One region of the Drancourtella sp. An57 genome, then DNA from elsewhere that is predicted to be linked to it. Evidence: a T-box and tRNA genes for the amino acid it is inferred to sense, from the RefSeq annotation. Region 1 holds a T-box; the other regions hold tRNA genes.

The links. The T-box of region 1 lies ahead of leuS (leucine--tRNA ligase). A T-box ahead of a tRNA ligase gene usually reads a tRNA of that ligase, here a tRNA-Leu.
Region 2: it encodes a tRNA-Leu, which carries the amino acid that the T-box ahead of leuS (leucine--tRNA ligase) is inferred to sense. The anticodon was not compared.
Region 3: it encodes a tRNA-Leu, which carries the amino acid that the T-box ahead of leuS (leucine--tRNA ligase) is inferred to sense. The anticodon was not compared.

Annotation. Positions count from the first base shown of each region.
Region 1 is NZ_NFHY01000009.1:159,534-170,225, reverse strand. Features, by position in the region: gene B5G11_RS09425 (amino acid ABC transporter permease) at 1-113, shown strand, start outside; gene B5G11_RS09420 (amino acid ABC transporter ATP-binding protein) at 124-846, shown strand; gene B5G11_RS09415 (hypothetical protein) at 953-1,375, opposite strand; gene B5G11_RS16325 (hypothetical protein) at 1,496-1,648, shown strand; T-box leader at 1,625-1,845, shown strand; gene leuS (leucine--tRNA ligase) at 1,968-4,391, shown strand; gene B5G11_RS09405 (sugar O-acetyltransferase) at 4,643-5,293, shown strand; gene B5G11_RS09400 (proline iminopeptidase-family hydrolase) at 5,572-6,462, shown strand; gene B5G11_RS16985 (hypothetical protein) at 6,735-6,890, shown strand; gene B5G11_RS09390 (NAD-dependent epimerase/dehydratase family protein) at 6,922-7,821, shown strand; gene B5G11_RS09385 (aldo/keto reductase) at 7,944-8,606, shown strand; gene B5G11_RS09380 (hypothetical protein) at 8,659-8,844, shown strand; gene B5G11_RS09375 (hypothetical protein) at 8,817-9,407, shown strand; gene B5G11_RS09370 (LysR family transcriptional regulator) at 9,531-10,448, shown strand; gene B5G11_RS09365 (5-methyltetrahydropteroyltriglutamate--homocysteine S-methyltransferase) at 10,557-10,692, shown strand, end outside.
Region 2 is NZ_NFHY01000002.1:180,207-190,898, forward strand. Features, by position in the region: gene polA (DNA polymerase I) at 1-929, opposite strand, end outside; gene B5G11_RS02445 (manganese efflux pump MntP family protein) at 978-1,535, opposite strand; gene B5G11_RS02450 (orotate phosphoribosyltransferase) at 2,004-2,642, opposite strand; gene B5G11_RS02455 (amidohydrolase family protein) at 2,730-3,896, opposite strand; gene B5G11_RS02460 (amidohydrolase family protein) at 3,896-5,002, opposite strand; gene B5G11_RS02465 (ABC transporter substrate-binding protein) at 5,075-6,202, opposite strand; gene B5G11_RS02470 (hypothetical protein) at 6,207-6,509, opposite strand; tRNA gene B5G11_RS02475 (tRNA-Leu) at 6,578-6,660, opposite strand; gene B5G11_RS02480 (diaminopimelate decarboxylase) at 6,721-8,013, opposite strand; gene B5G11_RS02485 (TrmB family transcriptional regulator) at 8,013-8,726, opposite strand; gene pyk (pyruvate kinase) at 8,828-10,270, opposite strand; gene B5G11_RS02495 (rhomboid family intramembrane serine protease) at 10,314-10,692, opposite strand, start outside.
Region 3 is NZ_NFHY01000008.1:68,570-79,261, reverse strand. Features, by position in the region: gene B5G11_RS08115 (sodium-dependent transporter) at 69-1,403, opposite strand; gene infC (translation initiation factor IF-3) at 1,770-2,264, shown strand; gene rpmI (50S ribosomal protein L35) at 2,299-2,496, shown strand; gene rplT (50S ribosomal protein L20) at 2,527-2,883, shown strand; gene B5G11_RS08095 (NAD(P)/FAD-dependent oxidoreductase) at 3,082-3,996, shown strand; tRNA gene B5G11_RS08090 (tRNA-Leu) at 4,164-4,248, opposite strand; tRNA gene B5G11_RS08085 (tRNA-Leu) at 4,447-4,531, opposite strand; gene pap (polyphosphate:AMP phosphotransferase) at 4,632-6,116, shown strand; gene dnaG (DNA primase) at 6,234-8,006, shown strand; gene rpoD (RNA polymerase sigma factor RpoD) at 8,043-9,161, shown strand; gene B5G11_RS08065 (class I SAM-dependent methyltransferase) at 9,171-9,875, shown strand; gene B5G11_RS08060 (Nif3-like dinuclear metal center hexameric protein) at 9,889-10,674, shown strand.

The DNA of each region.
Region 1 (10,692 bases):
TTGACGCACTTTTACCATTACTTGCGGCAGCGGTGATTTATCTCGCTTTGATCTGCCTTCTGACATTCTTTATGAATAAGCTGGAAAGGAGACTAAGGAACAATGAGCGTTAAAGGAGAAACTTTGATCCAGGTAGAAAATCTGGAAAAAGCATTCGGAAAAACAAAAGTTCTAAAAGGAATTACGACAGAGATCCATAAGGGAGAAGTAGTAGTCATCATCGGGCCGTCCGGTTCGGGGAAATCTACATTTCTTCGTTCTCTAAACCTGCTTGAAAAGCCGACCGGAGGAAAAATTTTCTTTGAAGGAACGGATATTACGGACCCAAAAGTTAATATTGATAATCACAGACAAAAAATCGGGATGGTTTTCCAGCATTTCAACTTGTTTCCGCATAAAACGATTTTGGAAAATATTACACTTGCTCCTGTGACCCTTGGAAAATTAAGTTCGTCAGAGGCAGATGCCAAGGCGAAAGAACTGCTGAACAGGGTAGGTCTTCTTGATAAGGCAAATACCTATCCAGAACAGCTTTCCGGCGGACAAAAGCAACGTATTGCCATTGTAAGAGCACTCGCTATGGATCCGGACGTACTTTTATTTGATGAACCGACTTCGGCATTGGATCCGGAAATGGTGGGAGAAGTTCTTGATTTAATGAAGGAACTTGCCAAGGATGGAATGACAATGGTTGTCGTTACACATGAAATGGGCTTCGCAAGAGAAGTAGGAACAAGAGTCATGTTTATAGATGAAGGAATTATCAAAGAAGAAAACAGTCCGAAGCAGTTTTTTGATGAGCCGAAAGATTCAAGACTGCAGGACTTTTTAAGAAAAGTTCTCTAAAAAATAAGGAGGCGGGATATCAACCGCCTCCTTATTTTTTTTAAAACGGAATGCTGCCGGATCAGGTAAGGACTCTAGGTGGCAGCAGTTCCGCCAGTCGGCATCATTAATTCAGATACGCACAGTCATCTGTATTAGTAAGCTTTAAGTCTTCTTTGGCAGCACTGATGCTTACATAAAAATCAAGATCACACTCTTTTGAAATTTTCTTCAGCTTTTCAACAAATTCCGGGATATCATCAAGAGAGATATGTGCATGTTTCAAAATAGCATCGATAAAAATCGCCTTAATATCGTGATCTGCACTTGTCATGCCATAAATAAATCCAAGATAGGCATCAATATTGTCGATCGCTTCATAGTCATCCATGCAGATCGCACGGATATCAAAAGATAAGCTGTATGTATCGCGGTGGCTTTTTTTGATAAAGAATACGTGTCCGTCGGACTCCTTTGCCGCTTTGTTGGCAAGTTCAATCATCTGCTGTGTTTTTCCGCTCCCTTTCGGGCCTGTCAATAAATTAACCATATGCATTATCTCCTTTAGCTATATATTTTTCGTACTGAAATGACTTGTGATTATTATACACCTATCAGGGATTTTAAACAATCCTTTTTTGTCAAATTCCACAAAAGAAACTCGAAAAGAATGAAAATAACGAAAAACATTCCAATAAATCCAGAAAAAATCAAATATGGAAAAATTATAGGAAAAAAGGTGGAAATCTTGACAAAGGGAGATGATATGAGTAAAATGAACAGGTATAAAAAAGTACAGAGAAAAACGTCAGATGAGGAATAGTAAGAGCCGATGTTTTTTCAGAGAGCTGCCGTATGGTGCGAGGCAGCAGGACAGACACTCCCAACTCGCCTCGGAGTTCTTCTGGTGAACTCTAGTAGCCGGAAGCGGGTATTCCCGTTACAGATGAGAGTGCGCCGGTCTGCGGACGGGCGAAGAAGAGTGGTACCGCGTGGGCTTTCATGGCTTTCGTCTCTTGGATATGTTCAGAGACGGAAGTTTTTTTATTCTATAGATAATCTAATGGATCTGTCAGGAAGCTTTTGCGGGTATAAAAGAAAGCATAAAATGGTTACTATATTATGTAAGGAGGAAATCAAAGATGCCGACACCTTATAATCACAAGGCAATCGAGAAAAAGTGGCGTGCACACTGGGAAGAGCATCCGGTGAATGTGCAGGAAGATGAGAGAGGAAAACATGAGAAATATTACTGCCTCGACATGTTCCCGTATCCGTCAGGAAACGGTCTGCATGTCGGACACTGGAGAGGATATGTCATCTCCGATGTATGGAGCCGTTACAAACTGCTTCAGGGATACTATATCATTCATCCGATGGGATGGGATGCATTCGGACTTCCGGCAGAAAACTACGCGATCAAAATGGGCGTTCATCCGGCAAAGTCCACAGCGGAAAATGTAAAGAATATCAAGAGACAGATCAATGAGATCGCGGCTCTTTACGACTGGGACAGAGAGGTCAACACGACAGACCCGAACTTCTACAAATGGACTCAGTGGATTTTTGTAAAGATGTTTAAGGCCGGCCTTGCTTACGAGAAAGAGTTCCCGATCAACTGGTGCCCGTCCTGTAAGACCGGACTTGCAAACGAGGAAGTTGTCAATGGAAAATGTGAGCGCTGCGGTACGGAAGTAACAAAGAAGAACCTCCGTCAGTGGATGCTCAAGATTACCAAATATGCAGAGAGACTTCTGAACGACCTGGACAAACTGGACTGGCCGGAGAAGGTTAAGAAGATGCAGACAGACTGGATCGGTAAATCCTACGGTGCCGAGGTAGAGTTCCCGGTGGATGGAAGAGATGAAAAGATCACTGTCTACACAACAAGACCGGATACACTTTACGGCGCAACCTTTATGGTACTGGCTCCGGAGCACGCCCTTGCAAAAGAACTTGCAACCGATGAGACAAGAGAAGCAGTGGAAAAATATATCTACGACGCTTCCATGAAGTCCAATGTAGACCGTCTTCAGGATAAGGAAAAGACCGGAGTCTTCACAGGAAGCTACGCAATCAATCCGATCAACGGAGCAAAGGTGCCGATCTGGCTGTCCGACTATGTACTGGCTGACTACGGTACTGGAGCAATCATGTGCGTACCGGCACACGATGACCGTGACTTTGCATTTGCAACAAAATTCAACATTCCGATCATTCAGGTTATCGCCAAAGACGGAAAAGAAATTGAAAATATGACAGAAGCCTACACAGAGGCATCCGGAACCATGATCAATTCCGGAGAATGGAACGGCATGGAATCCGCTGTTCTGAAAAAGGAAGCTCCGGTGATGATCGAAGAGCGCGGTATCGGAAGAAAGACCGTCAACTACAAATTGCGTGACTGGGTATTCTCCCGCCAGAGATACTGGGGAGAACCGATCCCGATCGTACACTGCCCGGACTGCGGCGCTGTACCGGTGCCGGAGGATCAGCTTCCACTGACACTGCCGGATGTAGAGTCCTACGAGCCGACAGGAACAGGAGAATCTCCGCTTGCTGCGATTGATTCCTGGGTTAACACAACCTGTCCGGTCTGTGGAAAGCCGGCCAAGAGAGAGACCAACACCATGCCTCAGTGGGCAGGTTCCTCCTGGTACTTCCTGCGTTATGTAGATCCGCACAATGATAAAGAACTGGTTTCCAGAGAAAAAGCTGACGCTATGCTTCCGGTTGATATGTATATCGGCGGTGTGGAACATGCGGTACTTCATCTTCTGTACTCCCGTTTCTATACGAAGTTCCTGTGTGACATCGGCGTGATCGATTTTGATGAGCCGTTTATCAAGCTCTTCAACCAGGGTATGATTACCGGAAAGAACGGAATCAAGATGAGTAAGTCCAAAGGAAACGTCGTATCTCCGGACGATCTTGTAAGAGATTACGGATGCGACTCCCTGAGAATGTACGAACTCTTCGTTGGACCGCCGGAACTGGATGCGGAGTGGGATGACAGAGGAATCGACGGGGTATACCGTTTCCTGAACAAGCTCTGGAATCTTGTAATGGACAACAAAGACAAAGACGTAACACCATCCAAGGAGATGCTCAAACTCCGTAACAAGATGGTATACGATATTACAACACGTCTGGAAAGCTTCAGCCTGAATACGGTAATTTCCGGATTCATGGAATACAACAACAAGTTTATCGATCTTGCCAAGAAAGAAGGCGGAATTGATAAAGAGACACTTTCCACGATCGCAGTACTGCTTGCACCGTTCGCACCGCACATGGGTGAAGAACTCTGGGAGCAGCTGGGACACGAAGGAAGCGTATTCCATGCGGGATGGCCGACCTACGATGAAGAAGCTATGAAAGATGACGAAATCGAAGTGGCTGTACAGATCAACGGCAAGACAAGAGCTGTTGTAACAATCTCCGCAGAAGCAGGAAAAGACGAAGCGATTGCTGCCGGCAAGGAAGCAATTAAAGAAAAACTGACCGGAAATATCGTAAAAGAAATCTATGTACCGGGAAGAATCATCAATATTGTAATGAAATAAGCAGGAAAGAGCCAGGAACCCTTGCAGACAGGGGCCTGGCTCTTCTCTCGCTTGACGGAATATGGGAGAAAATGCCGAAATTCTTTACCGGCCATTTAAAACGTTGAGACCGGGAGACGAGAGAAGCGGTTAAGGAATCTTACATCAAAGACAGGAATTGTAGGAGAGAAAATCAGCGGATGTAATATTGTAGAAGTTTGGAGGACTTTCTGCTAATATAAGAATTAGTAAAAAAGAAATGAGGAAGGTATATGAAAGAGGAAGAGAAAATTTTTGCGGGGAAAATGTTTGATCCAAGAAAACAGGAGCTGAAGGATATCAAGCACAAAGCTCATGCTGCATGTCAGAAATATAATATGATGGACGAGTTTGATTCCGACAGAAATGAAGTGATTCGCGATATTCTGGGAAAAGTGGGAAATGTGTTTTATTTTCAGGGCCCTGTGCAGTTTAATTATGGATGTCATACTTTTATCGGGGAAAATTTTTTTGCTAATTTTAATCTGACGGTTATGGATGATGGAAAAATTTTCATTGGTGACAATGTCTGTTTTGGCCCGAATGTTTCTTTGATGGCTACTTCTCATCCTCTTATTGCTCAGGAGAGGATGGGGCTGGACGAAGATGGAAAGACAACGATGGCAGAATATGCGGACGAAATTCATATCGGTAATAATGTCTGGATTGCATGTAATACGGTTGTAATTGGGGGCGTGCATATAGGAAATAATGTCGTGATTGGCGCAGGCAGTGTTGTGACAAAAGATATTCCGGATAATTATCTTGCATTTGGTAATCCGTGCAGACCGGTAAGGCCAATTACAGAAAAGGACAGCAAGAAGGAGTTGATTCTTCCGGAAGATAGAGAGCATTTTTCGTACAATTTGAACTGTATAATCTGATCAGAGGTGGTTCTATTGAGTGAAAAATAATCAGGCAGTCTTAATGTTTCACTTGACAAAAAAATATCTATCAGGGCAGCATAAAGCAGAAAAAGATATTTGCTTTATAGAAATCACCTATAAATATACCAATTCATATTCGGTTATCTTGTATGGTACAGGGATATGATTTTGGATAATATTAACAAAATTGAAAAAAATTACAAAAAAGGGTTCATTTTTTCGCAAAATGTATTATACTTAAAGATAGTGAAAAAAATGTCAGAAAGGGGATAATCATGGCAAAAATTACAGAAGGCTACATGCCGTACTTAGGTTATCAGACTTATTACAGAATTGTTGGGGAAAGAAAAGATAATGGAAAGGCACCATTGATTTGTCTTCACGGAGGACCGGGGTCTACTCATAACTATTTCGAAGTACTGGACAATGTTGCAGACGATGATGATCGTATGATCGTTATGTACGACCAGATCGGATGCGGAAATTCTTATCTGGACGGACATCCGGAACTGTGGAACCAGAAAGTATGGTTAGACGAGCTGGAAGCTTTGAGAAAACACCTTGACTTAGATGTATGCCACATCATTGGACAGTCCTGGGGCGGAATGATGCAGATCGCATATGCAGTTGACTATGATCCGAAGGGTGTTAAGAGTTTCATCATTTCAAGCGGCCATCCAAGCAGTTCTCTTTGGGAAAGAGAAGGTCTTCGCCGTATCAAAATGATGCCGCAGGATATGCAGGATGCAATTAACCATGCTCTTGAAACAGGTGATTTCACAGGAGAAGCTTACGATGCTGCAGTTGCAGAATACATGGATAGATATTGCAACTACTGGATTGGAGAAGATGCTCCGGAGTGCTGTACAAGACCGAAAAAATCAGGTTCTGAGTCTTATGTTGAAGGATGGGGACCAAACGAATTCGCACCTACAGGAACACTGAAAGACTTTGAATACATTGACAAACTTGACCAGATCAAGATTCCTTCTCTGATCTGCAGTGGTATTTCAGATCTTTGTTCTCCACTTGTAGCTAAGACCATGGCAGACAGAATCCCGAATTCTAAATGGATCCTTTGGGAACGTGCAAGACATACATGTTTTGTTGACAGACATGATGATTACTGCGTAGAACTCATCAAATGGATGAATCAGTACGACTAATCTGCTTGAATGTATGAAGTAAATAAAGGGCGCTGCTCTATCATCTGAAAAGTGACAGGGCGGTGCCCTTGTCTTATAAATAATACTCTTGTGTCCAGAACATGCCTGTGATAGGATAGTAAAAATAATCACTTTCCTACTGGGCGGATGTTCCGGGGCAGTTTAAAGTCTTTATCGACAGATGTACGCCATGGTGTAATACACACGAACCTCATGCGTCTGTCCGGGCGGGAAAAAAAGGCTATGCTGTTGTATTAAGAACGGGACCAAATATGAAGGAATGCGAACGGATTATTAAAACACTCGAACACTTCTATGGACATCTGGAAATTGAGTGCTGCGGAAGCCTTGGACTATGCTCCGTAGAATGTAAAGAGGATGCGAAGAAAAGGAAAGAGGAAATTATAGAATTTTGCAGCCGGATTTAACCCGGCTTTACATAAGAAAAATGGAGGATGTATGAAAAAAGTACTTGTAACAGGGGGAACCGCATTTGTAAGCAGATACATTGCAGAGTACTATGTTGGGAAAGGATATGATGTCAGTGTACTGAACAGAAACACGAAGAAACAGTCTGACGGCGTGCGGCTGATCGAGGCGGACCGGTATCATCTGGGGGATCGTCTTCGTGATCTTCATTTTGATGTTGTGATTGATACAGGCTATACGGCAAAAGAAGTGGAGCTGCTTCTGGATGCGCTTGGAAGTTATGAAAATTATGTTTTCATCAGTTCCAGCGCAGTTTATCCGGACAATCTCCCGCAGCCGTTTGCGGAAGAAACGCCGCTTGCTGAGAATACATACTGGAGAAAATATGGCACGGACAAGATCGAGGCAGAGGCAGTGCTGCAAAAGAGAGATCCGGATGCATTTATTATAAGGCCGCCGTATTTATACGGGCCGATGAATGATATCTACCGGGAAGCCTTTGTATTTGACTGTGCGATGGCAGACCGGCCGTTTTATCTGCCGGGAGACGGCAGTCTGAAACTGCAGTTTTTCCACATTCAGGATCTGTGCAGATTTCTGGATATTCTACTGGAGAGAAAACCGGAACAGCATATTTTTAATGTGGGAAATCCGGAAATGATTTCTGTCCGGGACTGGGCCTGGCTCTGTTACCGTGCTGCGGGGAAGACAGCGGAATTTGTAAATGTTCAGGAAGCGGTTGAACAGAGAAATTATTTCAGTTTCTGCGAGTATGAATACCAGCTGGATGTGACCAGACAGTGTGCACTCATGCCGGATGCAAAACCATTGGAGGAAGGACTTTCGGAAGCCTTTGCGTGGTACAGACAGAATCAGGATCAGGTGGAGAAGAAGCCGTTTTTTGATTACATTGACATGTATCTGAAATAGAAGAAACCTTTCGGTATATACTGCCAAACCAAAAGATACTTCTGATGTGGAGATCCGGGATTTATAATAAAATCGAAAGCAACAGATTGATCTCAGCATAAAAGGCAGTAAGGGACAGCGGAATCCCGAGAGAAGAAATTTTTATCACAAGCAAGCTCTGGCTTCAGGATTATGGATATGAAGCAGCAAAGAAAGGATTGGAGACTTCTCTGGAAAAACTGGGTATGGACTATATTGACCTGTATCTTCTGCACCAGCTGTACGGAGATGTGGCAGGAGCCTGGAAGGCTCTTGAGGAAGCAAAGGAAGATGGTGTCCTGAAATCCATCGGCGTAAGCAACATGACTCCGAAGATCTGGAAAGAATTTCTGCCGCAGGCATCCACCATTCCGGCAGTTAATCAGGTGGAATGCAACCCGTTTTTCCAGCAGAAAGAATTAAAAGCATTACTTGCAGAACATGATGTGAAAATTGAAGCATATCAGCCGTTGGGAAGTGGAAATGCTGCAATGCTTTCTCATCCGGCAGTGACAAAGATTGCAGAAAAATACGGCAAAAATGCCGGACAGATTGTTCTTCGTTTTGAACTTCAGGAAGGTCTGATTATTCTTCCGAGATCCACAAATCCGGAACGAATTGCGGGAAATATCGATCTTTTTGATTTTGAACTGACAGAAGAAGAGATGAACGCAATCCGTGCAATGGATACCGGAAAGGGAAAACACGATCCGGAAGCACCTGGAATTGCAGAGATGCTGCTTGCAAACTATAAGATTCACGATTGATTTTTGAGAACAAAAATAGTGAATCAAAAAGAGGCAGGAGGCTGAAATTGCGATGAAAAAGAGCAAAGTACTGGTCGGACTTCTGGCAGCGCTGATGCTTCTGGCAGGATGTGAGCAGGAACAAAGCGATACGGTGGATGGAGCAACGAGACGACCTATCCGGGAACGCCGGACCGGCCGAATGATTTTAAAAATGTGCTGGACAATGCCATGGCAGACGGGAAAATCGAGCCGATGATTGTGGTCTGCCCGACTTACAATAATGAAAGTGAAGAGGACAGTGCCGATTATTCTCTGGCACTTCAGCTGACCGAAAATTATCACAATGAGCTGGTTAACGATCTGATTCCGGCTGTCGAGGGGACTTACAGTACTTATGCGGAGGAAACTTCGCCGGAAGGGCTGCGGGCTTCGAGAGACCACCGGGCATTCTGTGGATTCTCCATGGGATCTGTAGCAACATGGAGGACATTTGAGTACTGTCTGGATTATTTCCGCTACTTCATGCCGTCCAGCGGAAGCCTTACGAACGATGGAGAAGTTATGGCGTCGATGGTACAGGATTCTGGACATGACTGGGATGATTTCTTTATTTTTGCGGCATCCGGTACGGATGATTTTGCCTATTCCTCTTTCAAAAACCAGATTGAGGCAATGGCAGGCGAAAACAGCGGAACATTCCGTTATGCGGACAATGAAGGGGAAGGCAACCTTTATTTCCTCGAACAGGACGGCGGCACTCACAACGGGGAGTATGCGATGGAATATTTTTATAACGGATTGTGCTGGATCTGGAAGTAAGAATCCAGAGAAGGCAAATTGACAAAATCTTATCTTTCCTATATACTTTTAAGCTAGGGGCAGCGATTGACGCTGCCCTTTTAATCAGGGAAATGTACCCGGACAGAAAGCAGGTAACGGAAGATGACATTACAGCAGTTAAGATATATTGTGACCGTGGCGGAGACAGGAAATATTACAGAGGCGGCAAGGCAGCTTTTTGTTTCGCAGCCAAGTCTCACCAATGCCATCCGGGAACTGGAAAAGGAGATGCAGATCACGATTTTTCACCGCACCAACAAGGGCGTGACGATTTCCAATGAGGGTGATGAATTTCTCGCATATGCAAGACAGGTTCTGGAGCAGACCAGCCTTCTGGAAGAGCGCTTTTTGAACAAGAAAGAACGGCGTTCCAGATTTTCCGTCTCCTGTCAGCATTATTCTTTCGCAGTCAACGCCTTTGTGGATGTGATACGTGAATTTGGCGGGAAAAAGTACGATTTTACGCTGAGAGAAACCCAGACCTACGAGATTATCGAGGATGTCAGCCGGCTGAAAAGTGAGATCGGAATCCTCTATACTTCCTCCAAAAATGAAGAAATCATTCAGAAGATGCTCCGGATGAACGGACTGGTATTCCGTGAACTATTTGTGGCAAAACCCCATGTGTTTCTGTCAGCAGAGCACCCGCTGGCAGGGGAGGAGATGGTAACGCTTGACGATCTGGCGGACTATCCGTATCTTTCCTTTGAGCAGGGAGAATACAATTCCTTCTATTTTTCGGAAGAGATTTTAAGCACGCTGGACCGCAGGAAAAACATCAAAGTCCGGGATCGGGCAACATTGTTTAATCTGGTGATCGGACTTAACGGATATACGGTCAGTTCCGGAGTGATCAGTAAAGAGCTGAACGGGGAAAATATCATTGCACGGCCTCTGGATGTGGATGAGAAGATGCGGATCGGCACCATCACACAGAAGAATATGCCGCTGAGCCGTTACGGGAAAGCATATATGGAAGCTTTAAAACAGCATATTCCACACAGACAGCGTCTGTCATAGTTTTAAGCTATGGCGGAACGCTGTTTTTTTGTATTTTTCAAATGGATGGAGAAGCGGTATACTGAAACCCATCAGAAAACTGACAGGAAAAGAATGGAGGAAGACATCATGGCAAAACAACATGCACCGTTTCGATATGATTATGTAGGAAGCTTTTTACGCCCGGAAAAATTAAAGGAGGCAAGGAAAGCACTGGAAGAAGGAAAAATTACAGCAGAAGAATTAAAGGCTGTGGAGGATGAGG
Region 2 (10,692 bases), on a different contig from region 1:
TCCTCAATTTCGGAAGCCGGAGCCTGAATCTCAAACTTTCCAAGCAGATTTTTAAATTCCAGCTTCTGGAACCACTCATATGCTTCAGCAGTAAAGAGTTCTCCAATCTTTCCTTCTTCCACTTCATACGGAAAATCCGCATGGACATTGATCGTCGCAAGTTCCTTGCTCATCTGTGCCAGATCGTAATGCTCTTTCAATGCTTTTGCCGCCCTCGGAGGCTTAAGTTCGTCCACATGGGCATATGCATTCTCGATCGTCTGATACTCCACGATAATCTTCGTCGCTGTCTTCTCTCCGATGCTCGGAACGCCCGGAATATTGTCAGAAGTATCTCCCATCAGCGCCTTGACATCGATAAACTCTTTCGGCGTCACCTGGTACTTTTCTTTTACATCCTCTTCCAGATAATCTTCCACTTCAGTCCGTCCCTGCTTCGTCTTCGGGATACGGATTTTTACTTTCTTTGTGGCAAGCTGAAGAAGATCCCGGTCTCCGGAAAGGACAACGACCTGCATGCCCGCCTCCTCGCAGCGTCTGGAAAGTGTCCCGATCAGGTCGTCCGCCTCGAGTCCTGCCTGTTCAATCAGTCGGATCCCCATCGCTTTCAGAACCTCTTTGATCACCGGAACCTGCTGCCGGAGCTCTTCCGCCATCGGCTTTCTCGTGCCTTTATACTCCTTGTACATCTCATGCCGGAATGTCGGCGCATGAACATCAAAGGCAACCGTCAGATATTCCGGCTTTTCCTCCTCGAGTATTTTAAAAAGAATATTTAAAAATCCATAAACTGCATTCGTATGAAGTCCTTCGGCATTGGTCAGATCCGGAAGTCCGTAAAATGCCCTGTTCAGAATACTGTGTCCGTCAATCAGGACAATTTTCTGGTCTTGAAATTGTTTTTCATTCATTGTCAAACCCCGTTCCATGTCAAAATACTTCTTTTATTTTACTTCGTTTTGCCCTCTTTTACAATGCTAAAATATGCCAAGATGCTCCAGAAGAATTTTGAGTCCGATCAGAATCAGGACAATTCCGCCGAAACATTCCGCTTTATTTCTGTATTTTGTTCCGAATACCGTACCGATTTTCAGGCCGGCTGCTGAAATCACAAATGTCAGGCAGCCGATAAACGCTGCTGCCGGGGCAATATTGACATCCAGAAACGCAAATGTCACGCCGACTGCCAGAGCATCGATACTGGTCGCCACTGCCAGCGCAGTCATTTCCTTCACGTCAAACCGTGCACCCACGCATTCCTCTTCTCCTCTGGACTCCCGGATCATATTTCCTCCGATGATGGCCAGCAGAATAAATGCGATCCAGTGATCCACACTCTGAATAGCTCCCTTAAAATTCACACCTACAAAATATCCGATGGTCGGCATCAATGCCTGAAAGCCTCCGAAATAAAGTCCTACACACAATATGTATTTCGGTTTTGCCACTCCCACAGACAGTCCTTTACAGATGGATACTGCAAATGCGTCCATGGCAAGGCCCACTGCTATGAAAAACAGTTCCAAAAATCCCATTTCTTTTTCCTCCTGGTTGTTTTTTCTTCCCTTAAAATCTGCGCAGAACTTCCGTAAAAAGAGCAAAAAAAAATCGAGTCCTACCCATATCATCTTCTGATACAGATAAGTCTCGTTGTTTCATACAAAGCCAGGATCGCTCCAATATGTTGACTTTGTCACACCGAAAGTGCCAACTACTCCCTTATGCTCATTCTTTCTTTGTCATTTCCGCGCCAGCGTTCATCGCTGTTTTGTATTATAACCGACATTCTGCCTTCTTTCAACATTTTTTTCATGATCTGAGCACTTTCTTTCTCACTGCGTCAAAAACGGCAGTCCTCCTCACCCGGGTAACTGCCGTTTTTTCTTATTTGACAGAAAACTGTTAAATAAAAATGCTCCGCAGAATGCGCACTCGCGCAAAGCAGAAGTTTGCCGCTAAAGCGACCGCGCCCGGCGCGAGAGTTCCGCAAGCGGAACTCTTTGTTATAATTTGGAATATCCGTAACTGTTTACCAGCGCCTCAACACGCTTTCCTTCCCTGCACATCGGGCAGCTCTGCGGAGTGTATGCTTTGTAGTCCGGCAGATCCGCGCTAGTAAAAATAGATTTCACTTCCATATCCGCGATCCTGGACACAGCACTGAAAATTCCTGCAACGCCGCACACCTTCCCGCCGTAATACAGTACAGACTCCGCTGCCTTTAAGATCGTCTTTCCTGTTGTAATCGAAGCCGCCAGAATCAGTACCTGCTTGTTTTCAATCATCCGGATCTTATTATCACGGAACAAAATCTGTCCCATCGTATCAAACTCCGGCGTCACAACAGAAATATTGTTGTCGTGGCTCATGGACATATTTGTCTCGTCCGCCAGAATCTCTGCCATAAATGTACCGATCACTTCCGTTTCATCCAGGCATACGATCGTGTCAATGTACGTATGCGTGTATTCCCCCGCCAGAACCCTGGCTGTCTCCCGCGCATTGTGGTGTCTTGTTTTGACTGTGGACATATCGATATAGGTATTGATATGAGAATTACTTGTGGCAAAATGACCTTTCAGAATCTTGATCCGCGCCTTCGGATTCTTCCCGGAACGCAGATTGGTTAAACGTTCATCCATAGGACTGTCCCTCCTTTTTCATTTCTTTCTGATACGGTAACGGTTTTGATAAAGTCATTATACCACATTTTCCCTGACAGGAGTATCTTATGAAACAGACTGCCAGATGACCTTTCCATCAATCATTGTTTTACACACGCTGGCATCCGTATCGAGTCCCGGCCTTCCTTTCACCAGGATCAGGTCCGCGTCCTTCCCCTCCCGGAGTGTTCCGACCCGGTCTTCCACTCCAAGGACGTGCGCCGGATTGATGGTCACCATGCGAAGGGCCCGCAGATACGGTACGCCCTCCCTGACAGCTTCCCCGATATGATGATACAAAGACTCTTCGCTGAGAATCGGCGAATCGGTGATCAGCGCCACATTCACGCCACGCTCATCCAGCGTTTTGACCGCTTCGATGTCTACTTTCCGCCGCTCTCCTGCCGCCCGGTATGTTCCGATCGGCCCGTAGCAGACATCGCATCCGCTTTCCACAATCTCATCGATATAATCGGATGCGCCCCAGGCGTGTTCCAGCGAGAACCGGACTCCATATGCGTTTGCCACTTCGATAGCGGTCAGCATATCATGCTGGGTACAGTGAATCTTGCATGGAATCTCCCTTTTCAGCGCCGGGATCATCGCCTCCATGTCCGCATCATATGCCGGATGATCTCCGGATTCTTTTGCTTCCATGTAATCTTTTGCTTTTCGGAAGGTGTCCCACAGCACCTGAGCCACACCCATCCGGGTCATCGGAAGCTGGTTTCTCTCTCCATAGGTTCCTTTCGGATTTCCTCCAAGAGCTATTTTTACGGCACACGGAGCCTTAATTGACATGTCAAACACATTATTTCCATATGTCTTCAGCACAAACGGAAGTCCGCAGAACACATTTCCACTTCCAGGAGTCAAAAGCATCGTCGTAATTCCGTGGGAATACGCTGCCTTGAATTCTCTTGCCTGCGGATTGACACTGTACCTTGCATCCATCGACAGGGTAACCGGATTTGTCATCTCATTTGCGTCATCTACAGAAGATTCTCCGTTAAAATCAAATAGTCCGATGTGCGAGTGCGCCTCGATCAGCCCCGGCATGACATTGAGTCCTGCCGCATCGATCACTTCCACATCCCCGGAAAGTTCCTCTTCCGGAATACGGGTGCCGATCTTCTTGATCTTTCCGTCCTCCACCAGAATCTCACCTGTGAAAACAGTATCTCCATCTTCCATTGTGTAAATCGTTCCATTTTGAATCAGAGTCTGTGCCATCAGAATACCACCTCCCCATTGATCATGCTGGTTCTGACTCTTGCCGCATAAGTTTTCACCGGATGTCCGGTATAGATGGAAAGATCCGCATCCTTTCCGGTCTCCAGTGTCCCGATTCTGTCAGATACGCCCAGCATTTTTGCCGGATTCAGCGTCATCATCTTCACCACTTCTTCCGCGTCCGCTCCTGCCCGGTACACTTCAATGGCGGTCCACAGGAACACTTCTCTTCCCTCTGAAAAACCTCCGTTGGAAGCGGTAAACGCAACCAGATTTCCATTCTCATTCAGATCGCAGATTTTCCCAAGATCCATTCCGTGCTTGGTTACCTGTGAGCAGTCGCTGACATTTCCCAAAATCAATCCGGCATTCTGCCGCTTGATCTCCTCCAGCGCCCGGTCAAACTCGTACCCGTCCACCAGGACAAGGGATGTATGTTCCGTTTTCATCATTTCCAATACACCCTGAATCTCTCCCGCTGTCTGGGCCGCCACAAAGGCCGGCATGCTGCCCTTTTCAAAGATTTCGCAAATCAGTTTTCCCTTTTCTTGTTCCTCCGGAGCTTTTGCCTTTCTGAGGGCCTCCTGAAAAATCCAGAATGCTCCCATTCTTGTTTTTGGCATCTGGTTTCGTCCGCCATAGACCGATTTCACCTCGGATGTGACGCTGCACTTGAGTGCCGCCTTTTCTTTGACAAGCCTGTCTGCCATCTTCATATGGGCAGTTTTGCATACGGCAATCTGTCCACCCATCACATTGGCATTTCCAGGAGTCAGGCCCACTGCCGTGATCCCGCTCTTATAAAACTCCTGGGCATCGATCTCATCCGGATCAATGGCATATTTCACATTCAGCTGCGGAGTCAGCGGATCGGTTTTCTCCTGATTGTCCAGATATCTGGACGGCATCCCCATGGCTCCCACAGAGGAATGAGGATCAATGAATCCAGGGAAAATCTCGCAGCCGGACGCATCGATCACCTCCGCCTCCTGACAGCAGATGCCAGGCGCGATGTCCCGGATCACCCGCCCTTCCGTCAAAATGTCGCATCCATCCAGGACGGTCCCGTCCCCTACATGGATTCTTCCGTTTTTTATCAGGTACATGCTGTTGTTGTCCCTCCTTTTCTGAAAAAAGCCGATCACAAAAGCGGCCGGCCCTTTTTGCTGACTGGTATTCTAATTTTCCACGGAAACCTGTGAAAAGTCTACCAGACCGTTTGTTGTTACATAATAATTTTTTACATGGTTTTTCACGTAAGTCGGTGATGCTTCCAGGTACATTGGAGCAATCAGGGCATTTCCTACCACAAGCTGTTCCGCCTGAAGATAGATCTCCACCTTTTCCTTGTCATCTATGACATCTTTTGCCTGATTCAGAAGTTCTGTAAACTTCTGGGAATCTTCATTGTTCCATCCTGTCTTGTCCGCGTTGAAATAACCATTGACCGGTTCAAACAGCTGCAGAAGTGCACTTGGTTCATTATAGTACGGTCCCCAGCCTCCGCAGGCAATGTCATAATCTCCGGCATCGATTTTATCCCACATGATGTTCCATTCCATCATATCGATCTGCACATTGATACCAAGCTTTTCTTCCCATACCTGTTTCATCCACTCACCGATCTTCTTGGAAAGCTCTGATGTTCCGCGGCTTGCGTAGCGGATCGTCATCTGAGACGGATCTGTACTCTTTCCAAGCTCTGCAAGACCTTCCTGCAGAAGTGCCTTTGGATCTGTGTATTCTTCCTGCATCTGAGTTACAAAGTAATTCTTTCCGTCTACAAGCTCTGTATAGGTTTTATCTCCCACCTTCATCGTATCCGGCATCATAGAGTAAATCGGTACAGACATACCATCCCGGAGCGTATCTACCATTTCCTGCCTGTCAAAAGCAATGGAAAGTGCCTGGCGGATTTTCGTATTGCTCAAATATTCATTTTTCAGATTGAACATAAAAAAATCCGGTGCACTGGACGGAACCGTCATCTCCTGGGAGTCGCCGGCCGCCGTGATGGTTTTACCCCAGTTGGTGTCCGATGTGCCGACAACATCCAGCTCGCCGTTGATAAACGCCTGCACTGCTGTGGAAGATTCCTGGATAACCTTGTAATTGACTTTATCCAGCTGCATGATATCCTTTATGATATACTGCTCTCCCATTGTATGGAGAGACTCAAAATACTTCATAATATACTCATCCACTTTGCAGCTTTCGAACAGATCTGCAACTTCAGAACCAGAGAGCCCTTTAAAATGACGATATCTCTCCATGCAGTAAATCAAAAAACCGGCTTCTTTGCTCATCTTCTTATGCCTCCTCCGGATAATCATAGGATCCTGTTAAAAGTTCATCCTGGTACATCGTATAAAGTGTCAGGGGGCTGTAATGCCATAGTTTCGATTGTTCATCAGAAAGTTCCTTGTATAATTTCGATCGATAAAAACATGAAATTGCCGATTTTTCATCTATATTACTATTTTTTACAATTTGATCGATAATAGGCGGTATAATAATAGCCAACATTGCACGGTATACATCATCATTTGCCACTGCCCCCCCCCCAAAAAAGAATCTACCTCTTGCTGCCCTTTCAAATTTCCAATTATTCAAAAACAGCGGGAACCCCTTTTCCCTGTGGTTTTCCCGCTCTTTTCGTATCTCTTTATTTGATAAAGTACTGCCGGCGGCGGGACTTGAACCCGCACATGGTTGCCCATAACAGATTTTGAGTCTGCCTCGTCTGCCATTCCGACACGCCGGCTTTTCCCGGCTGATTAAGCCGAGAATTATTATATCACAGCAACTCTTTGTTTGCAAGGAATTATTTCCAGATTTTTTCTGATTCCGCGATCAGTTCTTTTCCGATCTCAAAGCAGTCGAAGGTTGCAAAGTAGTCTGCCGGAGTCTCGGCGCGGCGGATCAGCTGTGCTGTTCCATCTTCTTTCAAAAGGACTTCTGCGGATTTGAGTTTTCCGTTGTAATTGTAGCCCATGGAAAATCCGTGTGCTCCGGTATCGTGGATCACGAGCACATCTCCCATATCGATCTTCGGAAGCATCCTGTCGATCGCGAATTTATCGTTATTCTCGCAGAGAGATCCGGTGACATCGTATTTATGATCACACGGCTCGTTTTCTTTTCCCATTACTGTAATATGATGGTATGCACCATACATGGCCGGGCGCATCAGATTGACCGCGCAGGCATCCACGCCGATATATTCTTTATGCGTATGTTTTTCATGGATCGCTTTTGTCACAAGACATCCGTACGGTCCCATCATAAATCTTCCAAGTTCCGTGTAGATTGCCACATCGCCCATTCCTGCCGGAACAAGTACCTTTTCGTATACTTTTCGCACACCTTCTCCGATGACACGTATATCATTCGGCTCCTGGTCCGGACGGTATGGAATTCCGATTCCGCCGGAAAGATTGATAAATTTGATATGAACACCGGTCTCTTCTTTCAGCTTGACCGCTGTTTTGAAAAGCACTTCGGCAAGCATCGGGTAGTACTCATTCGTCACCGTGTTGCTTGCGAGAAATGCGTGGATTCCGAATTCTTTTGCTCCTTTTGACTTCAGGATTTTAAATGCTTCTGTGATCTGTTCTGTTGTCATGCCGTATTTGGCATCTCCCGGGTTGTCCATGATGTCATTGGTAATCTGAAAAACTCCACCCGGATTGTAACGGCAGCTGATCGTCTCCGGAATGTGTCCGATCGCTTCTTCAAGGAAATCAATATGCGTGATATCATCCAGATTGATGATGGCCCCGAGACGGTTGGCAAGCTGAAAGTCCTCTGCCGGAGTATCATTGGATGAAAACATGATGTCCTCTCCTTTCATTCCCATTGCCCCGGATAACATCAACTCCGTAAAAGAGGAACAGTCACAGCCGCAGCCATACTCCTTTAAAATCTGAATCAGGAACGGATTCGGTGTCGCCTTTACTGCAAAATATTCTTTATATCCCGGATTCCATGCAAAGGCCTCCTTTAAAGCTCTTGCGTTCTCCCGAATTCCCTTTTCATCGTACAGGTGAAACGGGGTCGGAAATTCCTGAATAATTTCATCCAGTTTTTCTTTGGAAACAAATGGTTTCTTTTCCATCAGTTCTTTTCTCCTTTCGTAAGTTCAATCACTTTTATCTCATTTGCCATCGCCTCTTTGAAAATCTCAACGAAATTGCGCTGGCCTGTATACAGACAGGTGTTTCCGGACCGCTCTCCATATTCTCCGCTCAGGACAAAGGAGGAATCCACAATCATTCCCACCTGCCCTTTTTTGTCCCCGGCACGGTAAATGGTCCCTGGTTCTTGTAACTCTTCCCAGTCTGTGATGATGACGACTTTCTTTCCTGCATCGGAAAGAGTCTGCAGATCCGGAAGCACTACTTTCAGGAAAGACTGTCCGGCTGAAATATAAACTCTTTCTTCTGCTTTTTTCAGAAGACCTCTTGCCTTTGACTCCACTGCCTCCTGTCCGGAAATGGTGATGTAGCCTTCCTCTTCTTTTTTCTGAACAGGCGCATGGAGAAGCAGCCAGTCCTCCTCATTTTTCAGCTGGTCAATCTTTTCTTCACAGAACTCCTGAACCGGCACTGCAAGATATTTTCTGCCTGTCTCATTTTCTTCCAGATAAGCTGCTCCTTTCTCGCACAGAGAAGCCAGCGAGGCATAGACATTCGAACGGGAAATTCCCGTCAGTTTTGCCGCCTCATATCCGGTCAGCTTTCCATTCTCAAGAAGGCTCTCATAAAGGGAAGCCTCCTGTCTCGTTAAATCAAATTTCATTAAATGCTCTTTAAACTGTTCTGTACCCATATTTTCTCCTTAGTAGCTCTTTATGGTACTACTATAGCACATTTTCCCGGAAAGTCAAGAAAAATCAGGACAGACAATTCTGTCCGCCCTGACTGCATTTTTTATTCAATTACCGCAATTCTCATCATATTGCTTCCGCTGTTCCCCGCATAAGAATAAGATCCCATCGGCGCAGGAAGCCCTGCCGTCAATACAACGATATCCCCCGGTTCCACGTACTGTTTCGCTTTTACCATCTCAAGCGCGTTTTCACAGACATCTTCCATAGACTTCAGCGGAATAGATTTCAGCGGACGTACGCCCCAGTAAATCTGCATTCTGCGGAGTGTCGCCTCATCCGGACTGACACCGATGACATCTGCTCTCGGTTTGAATTTGGATACCACCTTCGCGGTTGCTCCGGACATGGTCGGCGCGACAATACATTTTGCATCCAGGTTGTCTGCTGTTGCTACAGTGGAAAATCCGATAGCACTGGAGATGCTCTGTCTTCTGTGCTGCTGTGCTTTTTTCAGAAGCACATCATAGTCCAGATGGCTCTCCGTATTTTCTACGATCTGCACCATCATCTTGAGTGCCTCTACCGGGTATTTACCCTGTGCTGTCTCCCCGGAAAGCATGACAGCATCGGTTCCGTCATATACCGCATTTGCCACGTCGGTTACCTCTGCACGTGTCGGGCGAGGATTCCGGATCATGGAGTCAAGCATCTGTGTCGCTGTAATAACCGGTTTGAAGTTGTCATTACATTTCTTAATAATTTCCTTCTGGATATACGGAACTTCCTGTGCCGGAATTTCCACACCCATATCACCTCTTGCAACCATGACACCGTCCGCGCAGCGGATAATTTCATCGATATTGCGGATTCCTTCCGCATTTTCAATTTTTGCTATGATCGGAATATAAGGGGCGTTACATTCTCTTAACCAGCTTCGGATTTCGATAATGCACTCTGCGTTTCTTACAAAGGAAGCTGCGATAAAATCGATGCCCTGGCTGACGCCGAATTTAATGTCCTCTCTGTCTTTCTCTGTAATAGCCGGAAGACGTACCGGTACATTCGGTACATTGATCCCCTTCTTCTCCCCGAGTTCTCCTCCGTTGATTACCTTACAGATAATATCGTTTTCTGTAATTCTGACAACTTCCAGCTCTATAAGTCCATCATCAATCAGGATTTTCCGTCCAGGCATTACATCTTCGGTCAGCCCGCTGTAAGTGATGGAAACTTTGTGTTCATCTCCGACAATGTCCTCGGAAGTCAATGTGAATTCAGCCCCCTCCTGTAATATCACTTTCTTTCCGTCTTTCAGGACACCTGTACGAATCTCCGGTCCTTTTGTATCCAGAAGAATTGCAACCGGCAGTTTCTCCTCTTCCCGGATCTTCTTGAGCATATCCATACGGAACTTATGCTCTTCATAGTCACCATGTGAAAAATTGAATCTCGCAATATTCATCCCGTTTTTCACAAGATTTCTCATCAGATTCTCATCATTTGCATTTGGTCCCATTGTACATACAATCTTCGTCTTCTTCATTTTCTTCCATTCCTTTCTGGTCGTAACCTCTTGATGTGCCTTTCTATTTTACATGTTCATGTGTAAACAGATGATCCTGACAGTATTCATAATTTCCATTGCATTTTGAGCAGTAGCGGAATTCCAGTTCCGGATGGTCCAGCTCCGTCCGCCCGCAGACTGCACACCGGTGCTTCGGCACTCTGCCGTCAGGCTGCGCGGAATAATGATTCTGCGGCCTTGCTTTCATCTGTTTTTTGAATTCTCTTCTGCGCTTCTGCTGCTTTGGAGAAAATTGTGCGTAGTTTCTCGTTGAAACATAAAAAATCACAAAATTCAGAATCGAAATTGCCGCCGCAAAAGCACTTGCCCGGTAGCTGGTGTATGTTCCGCCGTATGACGGAAGAAAACCCTGAATGATCGTCCAGATGAAAAATGCCCCG
Region 3 (10,692 bases), on a different contig from region 1:
GAAAAAGTATGCAAAAAAGCGGGCACAGTATCGAATAATACTGTGCCCGCCAAAGAACTCTTTTTAAACTATACCCAGTGAAATACGGAGCTTAGCAGGATTGCGACAAGGAAAAGCGGAGCGATCCATTTAATCATGACAGAGAAAAGCTTTTCGCTTTTGAATGTTCTGCTGCTCAGACGTACTTCTTCGCCGATAGCCTCCGGTTTGATAAAGAAACCTACAAAAATGCAGGTGAAAAAGGCTACAACAGGCATCATCACGCTGTTGCTGATAAAATCCATGAAGTCCAGAATCGAAAGATTCAGAATTTTGACGAAGCTTAACGGCCCAAATCCCATAGAAGAAGGAGCGCCGAGAATCAGTGCGCATACGGCTACGGTAAGCGCTGAACGTTTCCGGGTCCAGTGCAGTCTGTCGCAGATAATCGAGACAATCGTTTCCATCAGGGAGATGGAAGAAGTCAGTGCGGCAAACAATACAAGGAGGAAAAATACAGCTCCGATCAACTCTCCGAAAGGCATGTTTGCAAATACTTTTGGAAGTGTGACAAACATCAGGCCGGGACCTGTCTGAAGAGCGTCCTTGCCGGAAAAGACGAATACAGCAGGGATAATCATGAGACCGGCAAGAAACGCAAAGCCGGTGTCAAAAATTTCGATCTGCCGTACGGAAGATTCCAGGTTATTGTCTTTCTGCATGTAGGAGCCATATGTTACCATGATTCCCATGGCAAGGGACATAGAGTAAAACAGCTGTCCCATGGCAGCGAGGACGGTTTTGGTTGAAAAATCTTTCAGGTTCGGTTTCAGATAGTAGGCGACACCTTCACCGGCTCCTGGCAGTGTGATGCAGTATACCGCAATTCCGACTGTCAGGATTACGAGTACAGGCATCATAAACTTGCTGACCTTTTCGATTCCTTTTTCCACGCCCAGAAGGACAATAACAGCTGTGGCGGCGAGAAAAAGAAAAAACCAGCCCAGCGGCTCGACAGGAGAAGCGATAAAATCAGTATAATAGGTATCGGCTGCAGCTGACTTTCCTCCTCCTGTCAAAAAGACTGCAAGATATTTTGTAACCCATCCGCCGATTACGGAATAATAAGGAAAGATGATGATCGGCACAAGGGATGCCAGAATTCCGAGAAACCCAAAACGATGATCCAGTTTTTTGAATGCACCAATGGCGCTTAATCCGGTTTTTCGTCCGATGGCGATTTCCGCAAGCATCAGAGAAAAACCAAAAGTGACAGTAAGAATCAGATAAACCAGAAGGAAAGTTCCTCCGCCGTATTGTGCTGCCAGATAGGGAAAACGCCAGATATTCCCAAGACCTACAGCAGATCCGGCCGCAGCAAGAACAAAGCCGAGCCTGCTGGAAAAATTACTTCTTTCTTTCATTTGTACCCCCAAATTCCCAACAATTTATTTTTTTATCACTTTAAAGTGAGTGTGTATATTATGTCACAGAGACGTGTAAAAAACAAGAGAAAAATAGAAAGGTCAGATTTCTAAAAAAAGTATTTGACAGAAAAAGAAAGCTGTGCTAAAATAACAGCTGTGTGAAAAGAAAGCAGAGTATCCACTCTCACCGCAGCACGAAAGAGTGACTGATGGTTTGATATAGAATTACAATCGTTATCTCTATATTTTATATCAGAGAGCCCGGTTTGTAAAGATAGATCATGTGGATAGTCTGTGCTATCCATTTTTTTATGGCAAGGAATGAGTATTCAAACATGGAGGTGTACAACAATTAGCGATTTAATGATTAACGAACAGATCCGCGACAGAGAAGTGCGGCTGATCGGACAGGATGGAGAACAATTAGGAATTATGTCTGCAAGAGAAGCGCAGAAGATCGCGCAGGAAGCCGAGCTTGATCTCGTGAAGATTGCTCCAACAGCAAAGCCGCCGGTATGCAAGATTATCGATTACGGCAAATACAAATACGAGCAGACAAGAAAAGAAAAAGAGGCAAAGAAAAAGCAGAAGACTGTAGATGTAAAAGAAGTTCGATTATCTCCAAATATTGATACGAATGACTTGAACACGAAAGTAAACAATGCAAGGAAGTTTATCCAGAAAGGGAATAAGGTAAAAGTTACACTTCGTTTCCGCGGACGTGAAATGGCTCATATGCAGCAGAGCAAACATATTCTGGATGATTTTGCGGAACACCTGAAAGAGATTGCGGTTGTAGAAAAGCCGGCAAAGCTGGAAGGAAGAAGCATGAGCATGGTTTTAACTGAAAAACGTTAAAAATAAATTTTATAATTTAAGGAGGATCATTATTATGCCAAAAATTAAAACAAATAGAGCAGCTGCAAAGCGCTTTAAAAAAACAGCAACAGGACAGTTAAAGAGAAATAAAGCTTACAAGAGCCATATCTTAACAAAGAAATCTACTAAGAGAAAAAGAAATCTTAGAAAATCTATCATTACTGATTCTACAAATGTAAAGAACATGAAGAAAGTATTACCATACTTATAAGAGTTGGAAGAATAGAAGGAGGAGTAAGACATGGCAAGAATTAAAGGCGGAATGAACGCAAAGAAGAAACATAATAGAGTATTAAAACTGGCGAAAGGATACAGAGGAGCACGTTCCAAACAGTACAGAGTTGCAAAACAGTCTGTTATGAGAGCTCTTGCAAGCTCCTACGCAGGACGTAAGCAGAGAAAACGTCAGATGCGTCAGCTCTGGATCGCTCGTATCAACGCGGCAGCAAGAATGAACGGATTATCCTACAGCAAGATGATGCATGGATTAAAGGTTGCAGGTGTAGAGATCAACAGAAAGATCCTTGCGGATATGGCAATCAACGATGCGGAAGGATTTACAGCATTAGCAGAACTTGCAAAAGCAAATCAGGCTTAAGATAGAACTGGAAAAACAGAGGAAACCTCCTCTGTTTTTTTGATGCCTGAAAATGTGGTTCCGAGACTGGCTGTATCCGGCTTGCAGGATATGAATAATAAACTGAAATTATGAAATAATAAGAATATATCATTTTTCTTTATTGAAACTCTGTGTTATGATCATCACTGAAAAGAAAATAGAAGCGGAGGAAATAGAATGTACGATATTTGTGTCATTGGAGCGGGGCCGGCAGGAATCAGCAGTGCGGTATATGCCGCAAGCAGAGGGTTAAAAACCATTGTCTTAGAACAGAAAAAGGTAGGAGGACTTCTTGGAAGTGTGTCGACTGTCACTCATTATGCAGGAATTCTTGCGGACGAAACAGGTGAGAGTTTTTCCCTTAGACTGAAGGAACAGGCCGAACGTGCGGGAATCGAAATTGCAATGGAAAAAGTAGTAGAAGCAGATCTTTCCGGAGCGGTAAAACGGATCGTGACAGAAGGAACGACATACGAAGCGAAGGCGGTAATCATTGCAGCAGGAACGACGCCAAGAAAGCTTGGTATTCCGGGAGAAGATACATTTGCGGGACGTGGAACAGGGCTGAATCCGGCAAAAGATGCAAAGAAGTACGAAGGCAGAGAAGCATTTGTTGTGGGCGGAGCAGACGGAGCGGTGAAAGAAGCGCTTTTTCTTTCGAAATTTGCTTCTAAAGTAACGATTATCCACTTTGAAGATACGCTGGGAGCAATTCCGGAATTTACAGAGAAAGTAAAACGGACGGCGAATATGGAGGTGCGCCTTCACAGCAGACTGTCCCGGATTGAAGGAGAGGGGCAGGCGGATCGAATTGTTATTGAAGACGAACATACGAAAGAGCAGGAGTGGATTGAGGCGCCGGGATGTGCGGTCTATATCTATGCTGGTTCAACGCCGAATACATCGCTCTATCCGGAACTGGAGAAAAAAGACGGGTATCTTGTAACCAACGAAAAACAGGAGACGAATCTGCCGGGGGTATATGCGGCGGGGGATATCTGTGTCAAACTTGTACGACAGGCGGCCACAGCAGTAAGTGACGGGGCGGTTGCTGCGATTTGGGCGGCAGCGTACGTCAGAAGCCTGTCATAATAATAAAGAAAGAAGCGAAAAGACAAGCGGAAAGAAAAAAAGATTTCTTTCTGCTTTTTTTTGTTTTGGAGTGCGGAAAGAGTAGAAGCTAAAAATCCTTCCTTTATTCAAAAAAGAAAAAGCTGAAATCCTGCATAAAATGAGGATTTCAGCTGAATAATGAAAAATGCGGAAGATGGGACTTGAACCCACACGACTGCAATAGTCACAAGATCCTTAGTCTTGCTCGTCTGCCAGTTCCGACACTTCCGCATGTGACTGCCTTATCGGCTGTCCGTAGATTATATTACTACAAGTAAAAGAAAATGTCAATATAAAAATTAAAAATAATTGAAAAATGTATATTTTTTAATCAATAGATACAATTTATCATCAGATCGTGCTATAATAGAAAATAACACATTCTGATCAAAAAAGCAGAGCCTGACCTGCAGCACTCTGCTTTCAAGATGCGGAAGATGGGACTTGAACCCACACGACTGCAATAGTCACAAGATCCTTAGTCTTGCTCGTCTGCCAGTTCCGACACTTCCGCATGTGACTGTCTTTCGACCGTCCGAAAGATATATTACTACAGATCAGAGGGAATGTCAACAAAAAAATATAATTATTTTGTAGCATGAGGAGGAAGGACGATGTTAGAGAAAATTGACTTGTCGAAAAAAATGAAGAAACCGGAATACAAAGAAGAGATTCAGACACTTTCGATCAGGCTTGGGGAACTGCAGAGAGCCTGCCAGAGTGCCAAAATTCCGGTGATGATAGTATTTGAAGGCCTGGATGCGTCTGGAAAAGGAGTGCAGATCGGCAAGCTGATCCAGGCATTGGACCCGCGGGGCTTTGAAGTGTTTGCAGTCAAAAAAGAAACAGAAGAAGAAAAGTTCTATCCTTACATGAAGCGTTTCTGGACGAAGATCCCGGAGCGGGGCAAGATATCTATTTTTGACACGAGCTGGTACCGGAAGGTGCTTGGGGAGCGGTTTGAAAATCAGATGTCCAAAGGGGAAGTCGCCAAAGCATACCATACTATCCAGAATTTTGAAAAAGAACTGACTGATGACGGTATGGTGATTATTAAACTTTTCCTTTATATCAGTAAAAGGGAGCAGAAAAAGCGGTTTGAAAAGCTGACATCTTCCAGAGAAAGTGAATGGAGAGTGACAGGAAATGACTGGCGCAGAAACGAGGAATATGATGCATATCTCCAGGTGAACGAAGAGATGCTGGCAAAGACGGATACGGACTTTGCTCCTTGGACGATCGTGGAGGCAACGGATAAGAGATATGCTGCCGTCAAGATTTACAAGACGGTGATCAAGGCTCTGGAAGCTACGGTGGAACGGAAGCCGGAGGAAGAAGAAAAAGCATCGGAACTGGATGAAAAGCCGGTAGAGTCTGTATTGAATAAAGCTGATTTGTCCCTGTCCTACACAAGAGAAGAATATGAGAAGAAAAAGAAAAAGCTTCAGAAAGAACTGACAAAACTTCATGGGGAGTTGTACCGCAGAAGAATTCCGATGATCCTCGGATTTGAAGGGTGGGACGCCGGAGGAAAGGGCGGTGCCATCAAGAGGCTGACTCAGGCACTTGATCCGAGGGGATATGTCGTGATTCCGACGGCAGCTCCGAACGACTGGGAGAAAAAGCATCATTACCTGTGGAGATTCTGGATTAAGATGCCGAAGAAAGGACATATTACCATTTTTGACCGGACCTGGTACGGACGGGTGATGGTGGAACGGATTGAAGGATTCTGCACAAAGCAGGAGTGGAAACGTGCCTATAAGGAAATGAATGATATGGAAGAACAGCTTGCGGATTCCGGCGCGATTGTAATGAAATTCTGGATGCAGATCGATAAAGACGAACAGGAGCGGAGATTTAAAGAACGCCAGGCAAATCCGGCGAAACAGTGGAAGATTACGGACGAAGACTGGAGAAACCGGGAAAAATGGGATCTATATGAAAGAGCTGTTGAAGAGATGCTCGTGAAAACATCAACCCCGTCTGCACCTTGGATTATTGTAGAAGGAAATGATAAGTACTATGCGAGAATCAAAGTGCTTGAGACGGTAGTAGAAGCAATCCGCAGGCGGCTTTCTGAAGAAAAAGAGAAATAAAAAACAGTCTTTCATCGCTTTTTTGAAAAAATTAAAAAAAGAAAAAGGAAATCAACATCTTTTGTCGAATATATAATTTGTAGGAGAATGTACACAGGCAAGAAGGAAGGGAAAGACGTGTATTATTCAGAAGACGTGATAGAAGAAGTAAGAATGAAAAACGATATTATAGACGTGATTTCTTCTTATGTAAGACTGCAGAAAAAAGGAAATTCTTATTTTGGACTTTGTCCGTTTCACAATGAAAAATCCCCGTCCTTTTCTGTCAGCCGGGACAAGCAGATGTACTACTGCTTTGGCTGCGGGGCAGGAGGAAATGTGTTTACATTCTTGATGGAATATGAGCACTATTCGTTTACCGAGGCGCTCCGTTATCTTGCGGACAGAGCGGGAGTGGAGCTGCCGAAGGAACAGTATTCCAAAGAGGCAAAAGAAAGAGCAGATTTAAGAGAGACGCTTCTTGCGATCAACAAGCTTGCAGCAAAATATTATTTTGCACAGCTGAAGTCGGAAAAAGGGCGGCAGGCCTATCAATATCTGACCGACAGAGCATTGACAGAGGAGACCATCGTGCACTTCGGGCTCGGATATGCAAATAAATACAGCGATGATCTGAGCAGATTCCTGAAGTTGAAGGGCTATTCGGATGAGCTGATCGTGCAGTCCGGGCTTGCAAGTGTCGATGAGAAACAAGGAATTCATGATAAATTCTGGAATCGTGTGATGTTTCCGATCATGGACGCAAACAGCCGTGTTATTGGATTCGGCGGCCGTGTCATGGGTGACGGGAAACCGAAATATCTGAACTCCCCTGAGACTCCGATTTTTGATAAAAGCAGAAATCTTTACGGGCTGAACCGTGCAAGAAGTTCCAGAAAGCCTTATTTTCTGCTGTGCGAAGGGTATATGGATGTGATTGCGCTTCATCAGGCAGGATTTACCAATGCAGTTGCCTCCCTCGGGACTGCATTTACACCTGGACATGCATCTTTAATTAAGCGGTACGTTCAGGAAGTATATCTGACTTATGACAGCGATGAGGCAGGAACGAAGGCAGCCCTGAGAGCGATGCCGATTCTGAAAGAGGCGGGCATTACGGCGAAAGTGATCCGGATGGATCCGTATAAGGATCCGGACGAGTTTATCAAAAATCTGGGTGCGGCGGCTTTTGAAGAGCGGATCAGCAAAGCCAGAAACGGGTTTATGTACAGTCTGGAGGTGCTGGAACGTCAGTATGACATGAATTCCCCGGAAGGTAAGACCGGTTTCATGAAAGAGGCAGCGGCAAGACTTGGAGAATTTGAAGAGCAGATTGAAAGGGATAATTATACCGAGGCGGTTGCCAGAGCATATAAAGTAGCCTTTGAGGATCTGAAAAAGCTGGTGGCAAAGACGGCTATAGAGAAGGGGCTGGCAGCACCGGCCAGACGGCCGAAGCAGACTGCGGCTGTCAAGGAGAAGGAAGACGGAAATCTGAAGTCCCAGAAGATCCTTCTGACCTGGATGATTGATGATATGACAGTATTTTCTCAGGTGAAGAATTACATTACACCGGACGATTTCACCGGAAGCCTGTATAAGGAAGTTGCCTCACTGCTTTATGAGCAGTATGAAGAGGGAGATCTCAATCCTGCCCGCATTTTGAATCACTTTACGGATGAGGAAGAGCATCGGGAGGCCGCATCACTGTTTCATACAAAGATTCGTGAGCTATCCACGAAAGAGGAGCAGGAAAAGGCTCTCAAAGAGACGGTGATCAAGGTGAAAAACCACAGTATTGAAGAAGCGGGAAGAGCGCTGGACCCGACGGATATCAAAGGTCTTCAGAAGCTCATGGAAGCCAAAAAGGATCTGCAGAAACTGTATCAGATGCAGATATCCATAAAATAAAAGTATAGAACAAGCGATGAGAGGATGGACAAAAGCATGGAAGAAAACGTAGCAAAATTTGAGGAAAAGCTGAAAGAGCTGGTCGAACTTGGAAAAAAGAAAAAGAAAGTTCTGGAAATTCAGGAGATCAGTGATTTTCTGGCTGATCTGGAATTATCTTCAGAGCAGATGGAAAAGGTGTATGAGTATCTGGAGGCAATGAACATCGATGTGCTGCGTATTGGAAATGATGATGACCTGGACGCAGATATTGACGATCTGATTCTTGCAGAAGAAGAGGAAGAGGTCGATATGGAAAAGATCGATCTGTCTGTGCCGGACGGGATCAGCATTGAGGATCCGGTGCGTATGTACTTGAAAGAAATCGGAAAGGTTCCTCTTTTAAGTGCAGAAGAAGAGATTGATCTGGCCAAAAGAATGGCGGAAGGCGATGAGAGTGCCAAAAAGAGACTGGCAGAGGCGAACCTCCGTCTTGTAGTCAGCATTGCAAAGCGCTATGTCGGGCGGGGAATGCTCTTTCTGGATCTGATTCAGGAAGGTAATCTTGGTCTGATCAAGGCGGTTGAGAAGTTTGATTACCAGAAGGGATTTAAGTTCAGTACCTATGCGACCTGGTGGATCCGTCAGGCAATTACGAGAGCGATTGCGGACCAGGCGAGAACGATCCGTATTCCTGTTCATATGGTGGAGACGATCAACAAACTGATCCGGGTATCCAGACAGCTCCTTCAGGAGCTCGGAAGAGAGCCGCTTCCGGAAGAGATTGCAAAAGAACTGGACATGCCTGTGGACCGTGTCAGAGAGATTTTGAAGATTTCACAGGAACCGGTGTCTCTGGAGACACCGATCGGGGAAGAAGAGGACAGCCATCTTGGTGATTTCATTCAGGATGATAATGTGCCGGTTCCGGCGGAAGCTGCTGCCGCCACACTGTTAAAGGAACAGCTCAATGAAGTGCTGGATACACTGACAGACAGAGAACAGAAGGTCTTAAGACTGCGTTTTGGAATGAACGACGGCCGGGCAAGGACACTGGAGGAAGTCGGTAAAGAGTTTGATGTTACAAGAGAACGTATCCGTCAGATTGAGGCCAAGGCACTGAGAAAACTGCGCCATCCAAGCCGCAGCCGTAAATTAAGAGACTATCTGGATTAGGAGCGGAGCATGGAATTATCAAAGAGACTTCGGGCGGTCGCCGAGCTGGTGACGCCCGGATACAGAGTGGCAGACATCGGGACGGATCACGCGTATGTCCCGATCTGGCTGGTGCAAAACGGACGGATTCCATCCGCGGTTGCGATGGATGTTAACGAAGGGCCGCTCCAGCGTGCCAGAGAACATATCGGAGAATATGGGCTTGAAGAGCAAATCGGGACAAGAAGATCAGATGGACTCAAAGAACTGAGCATCCAGGAAGCAGACAGTATGATCGCCGCCGGAATGGGCGGCGCTCTTATTATACAGATTTTGTCGGCCTGTCCGGAAACGACGGCTTCGCTGAAAGAATGTATTCTCCAGCCGCAGTCGGAGATCGGGAAAGTCCGCCGGTTTCTGATTGAAAACGGATTTTCCATTGAGTATGAGAATATGATATATGAGGATGGAAAATACTACCCGATGATGAAGGCTGTTCCGGGGAAGAGGGAGCAGTTCCCGTACACGGAAGAGGAATATGAGTATGGAAGAGTTCTTCTGAAAGAGAAACATCCGGTTCTCCATGATTTTCTGAAACGGGAAATCCGGATCCGGACGAACATTCTGGAGAATCTGAGGAAGAGCCAGGATCCGTCGGAAAGTTCCAAAGCCCGGATCATAGAGATAGAAAAAGAACTGAAGCAGCTGTATGCAGCAGAAGGCAGGTACCGGTAAAAGGAGAGGCAAGATGAAGGTAAAAGAAATCCGAAATATTTTGGTGGAGGCTGCACCGGAGAGTTATGCGCTTGACTGGGATAACAGCGGTCTCATACTTGGAAGAGAAGAAAAGGAGGTCCAAAAGGTCCTGATTACGGTTGATGTCGATGATGCTGCCGTGGAGACGGCACTGGAAATCAAGGCGGATATGATCCTTTCTCATCATCCGCTTCTGTTCCGGGCTGTGAAGCGGATTACGGATGAAGCGTTTATCGGAAGAAGAATTCTAAAGCTGATACAGGCAGACGTGGCCTACTATGCCATGCATACGAACTACGATATCTGCAGGATGGGGATGCTTGCCGCAGAAAAAATCGGACTGGAAGAGACCGGTCCGCTTGAGGAAACCGGGGAATGGCTGGGGGTTCCGTGTGGAATCGGCGTGACCGGAACGTTGAAAGAGCCGGAGAGCCTTCTTGAATTTGCGGCCAGAATCAGAACACGTTTTGGCCTGGAGGAACTTCGGTGCTTTGGAGCAGACAGGCCGGTCAAAACGGTGGCGGTCTGTCCGGGATCGGGCGAAAGTGTAGTGCAGGAAGCGCTTTTGAAAGGTGCAGATGTATTTCTGAGCGGAGATATCGGTCACCATACCGGAATTGATGCCGATGCCCAGGGGATGGCAGTGCTTGATGCGGGACACTACGGACTGGAATATCTGTTTATGGAGGATATGAAACAGTATCTGGAGGATAAAACGGAAGGCAGAATCGAAGTGATTACCATGCCGAAGCATTTGCCGTATTCCGTGATTTTATAAAGGCTGGAAAGAAGGTGT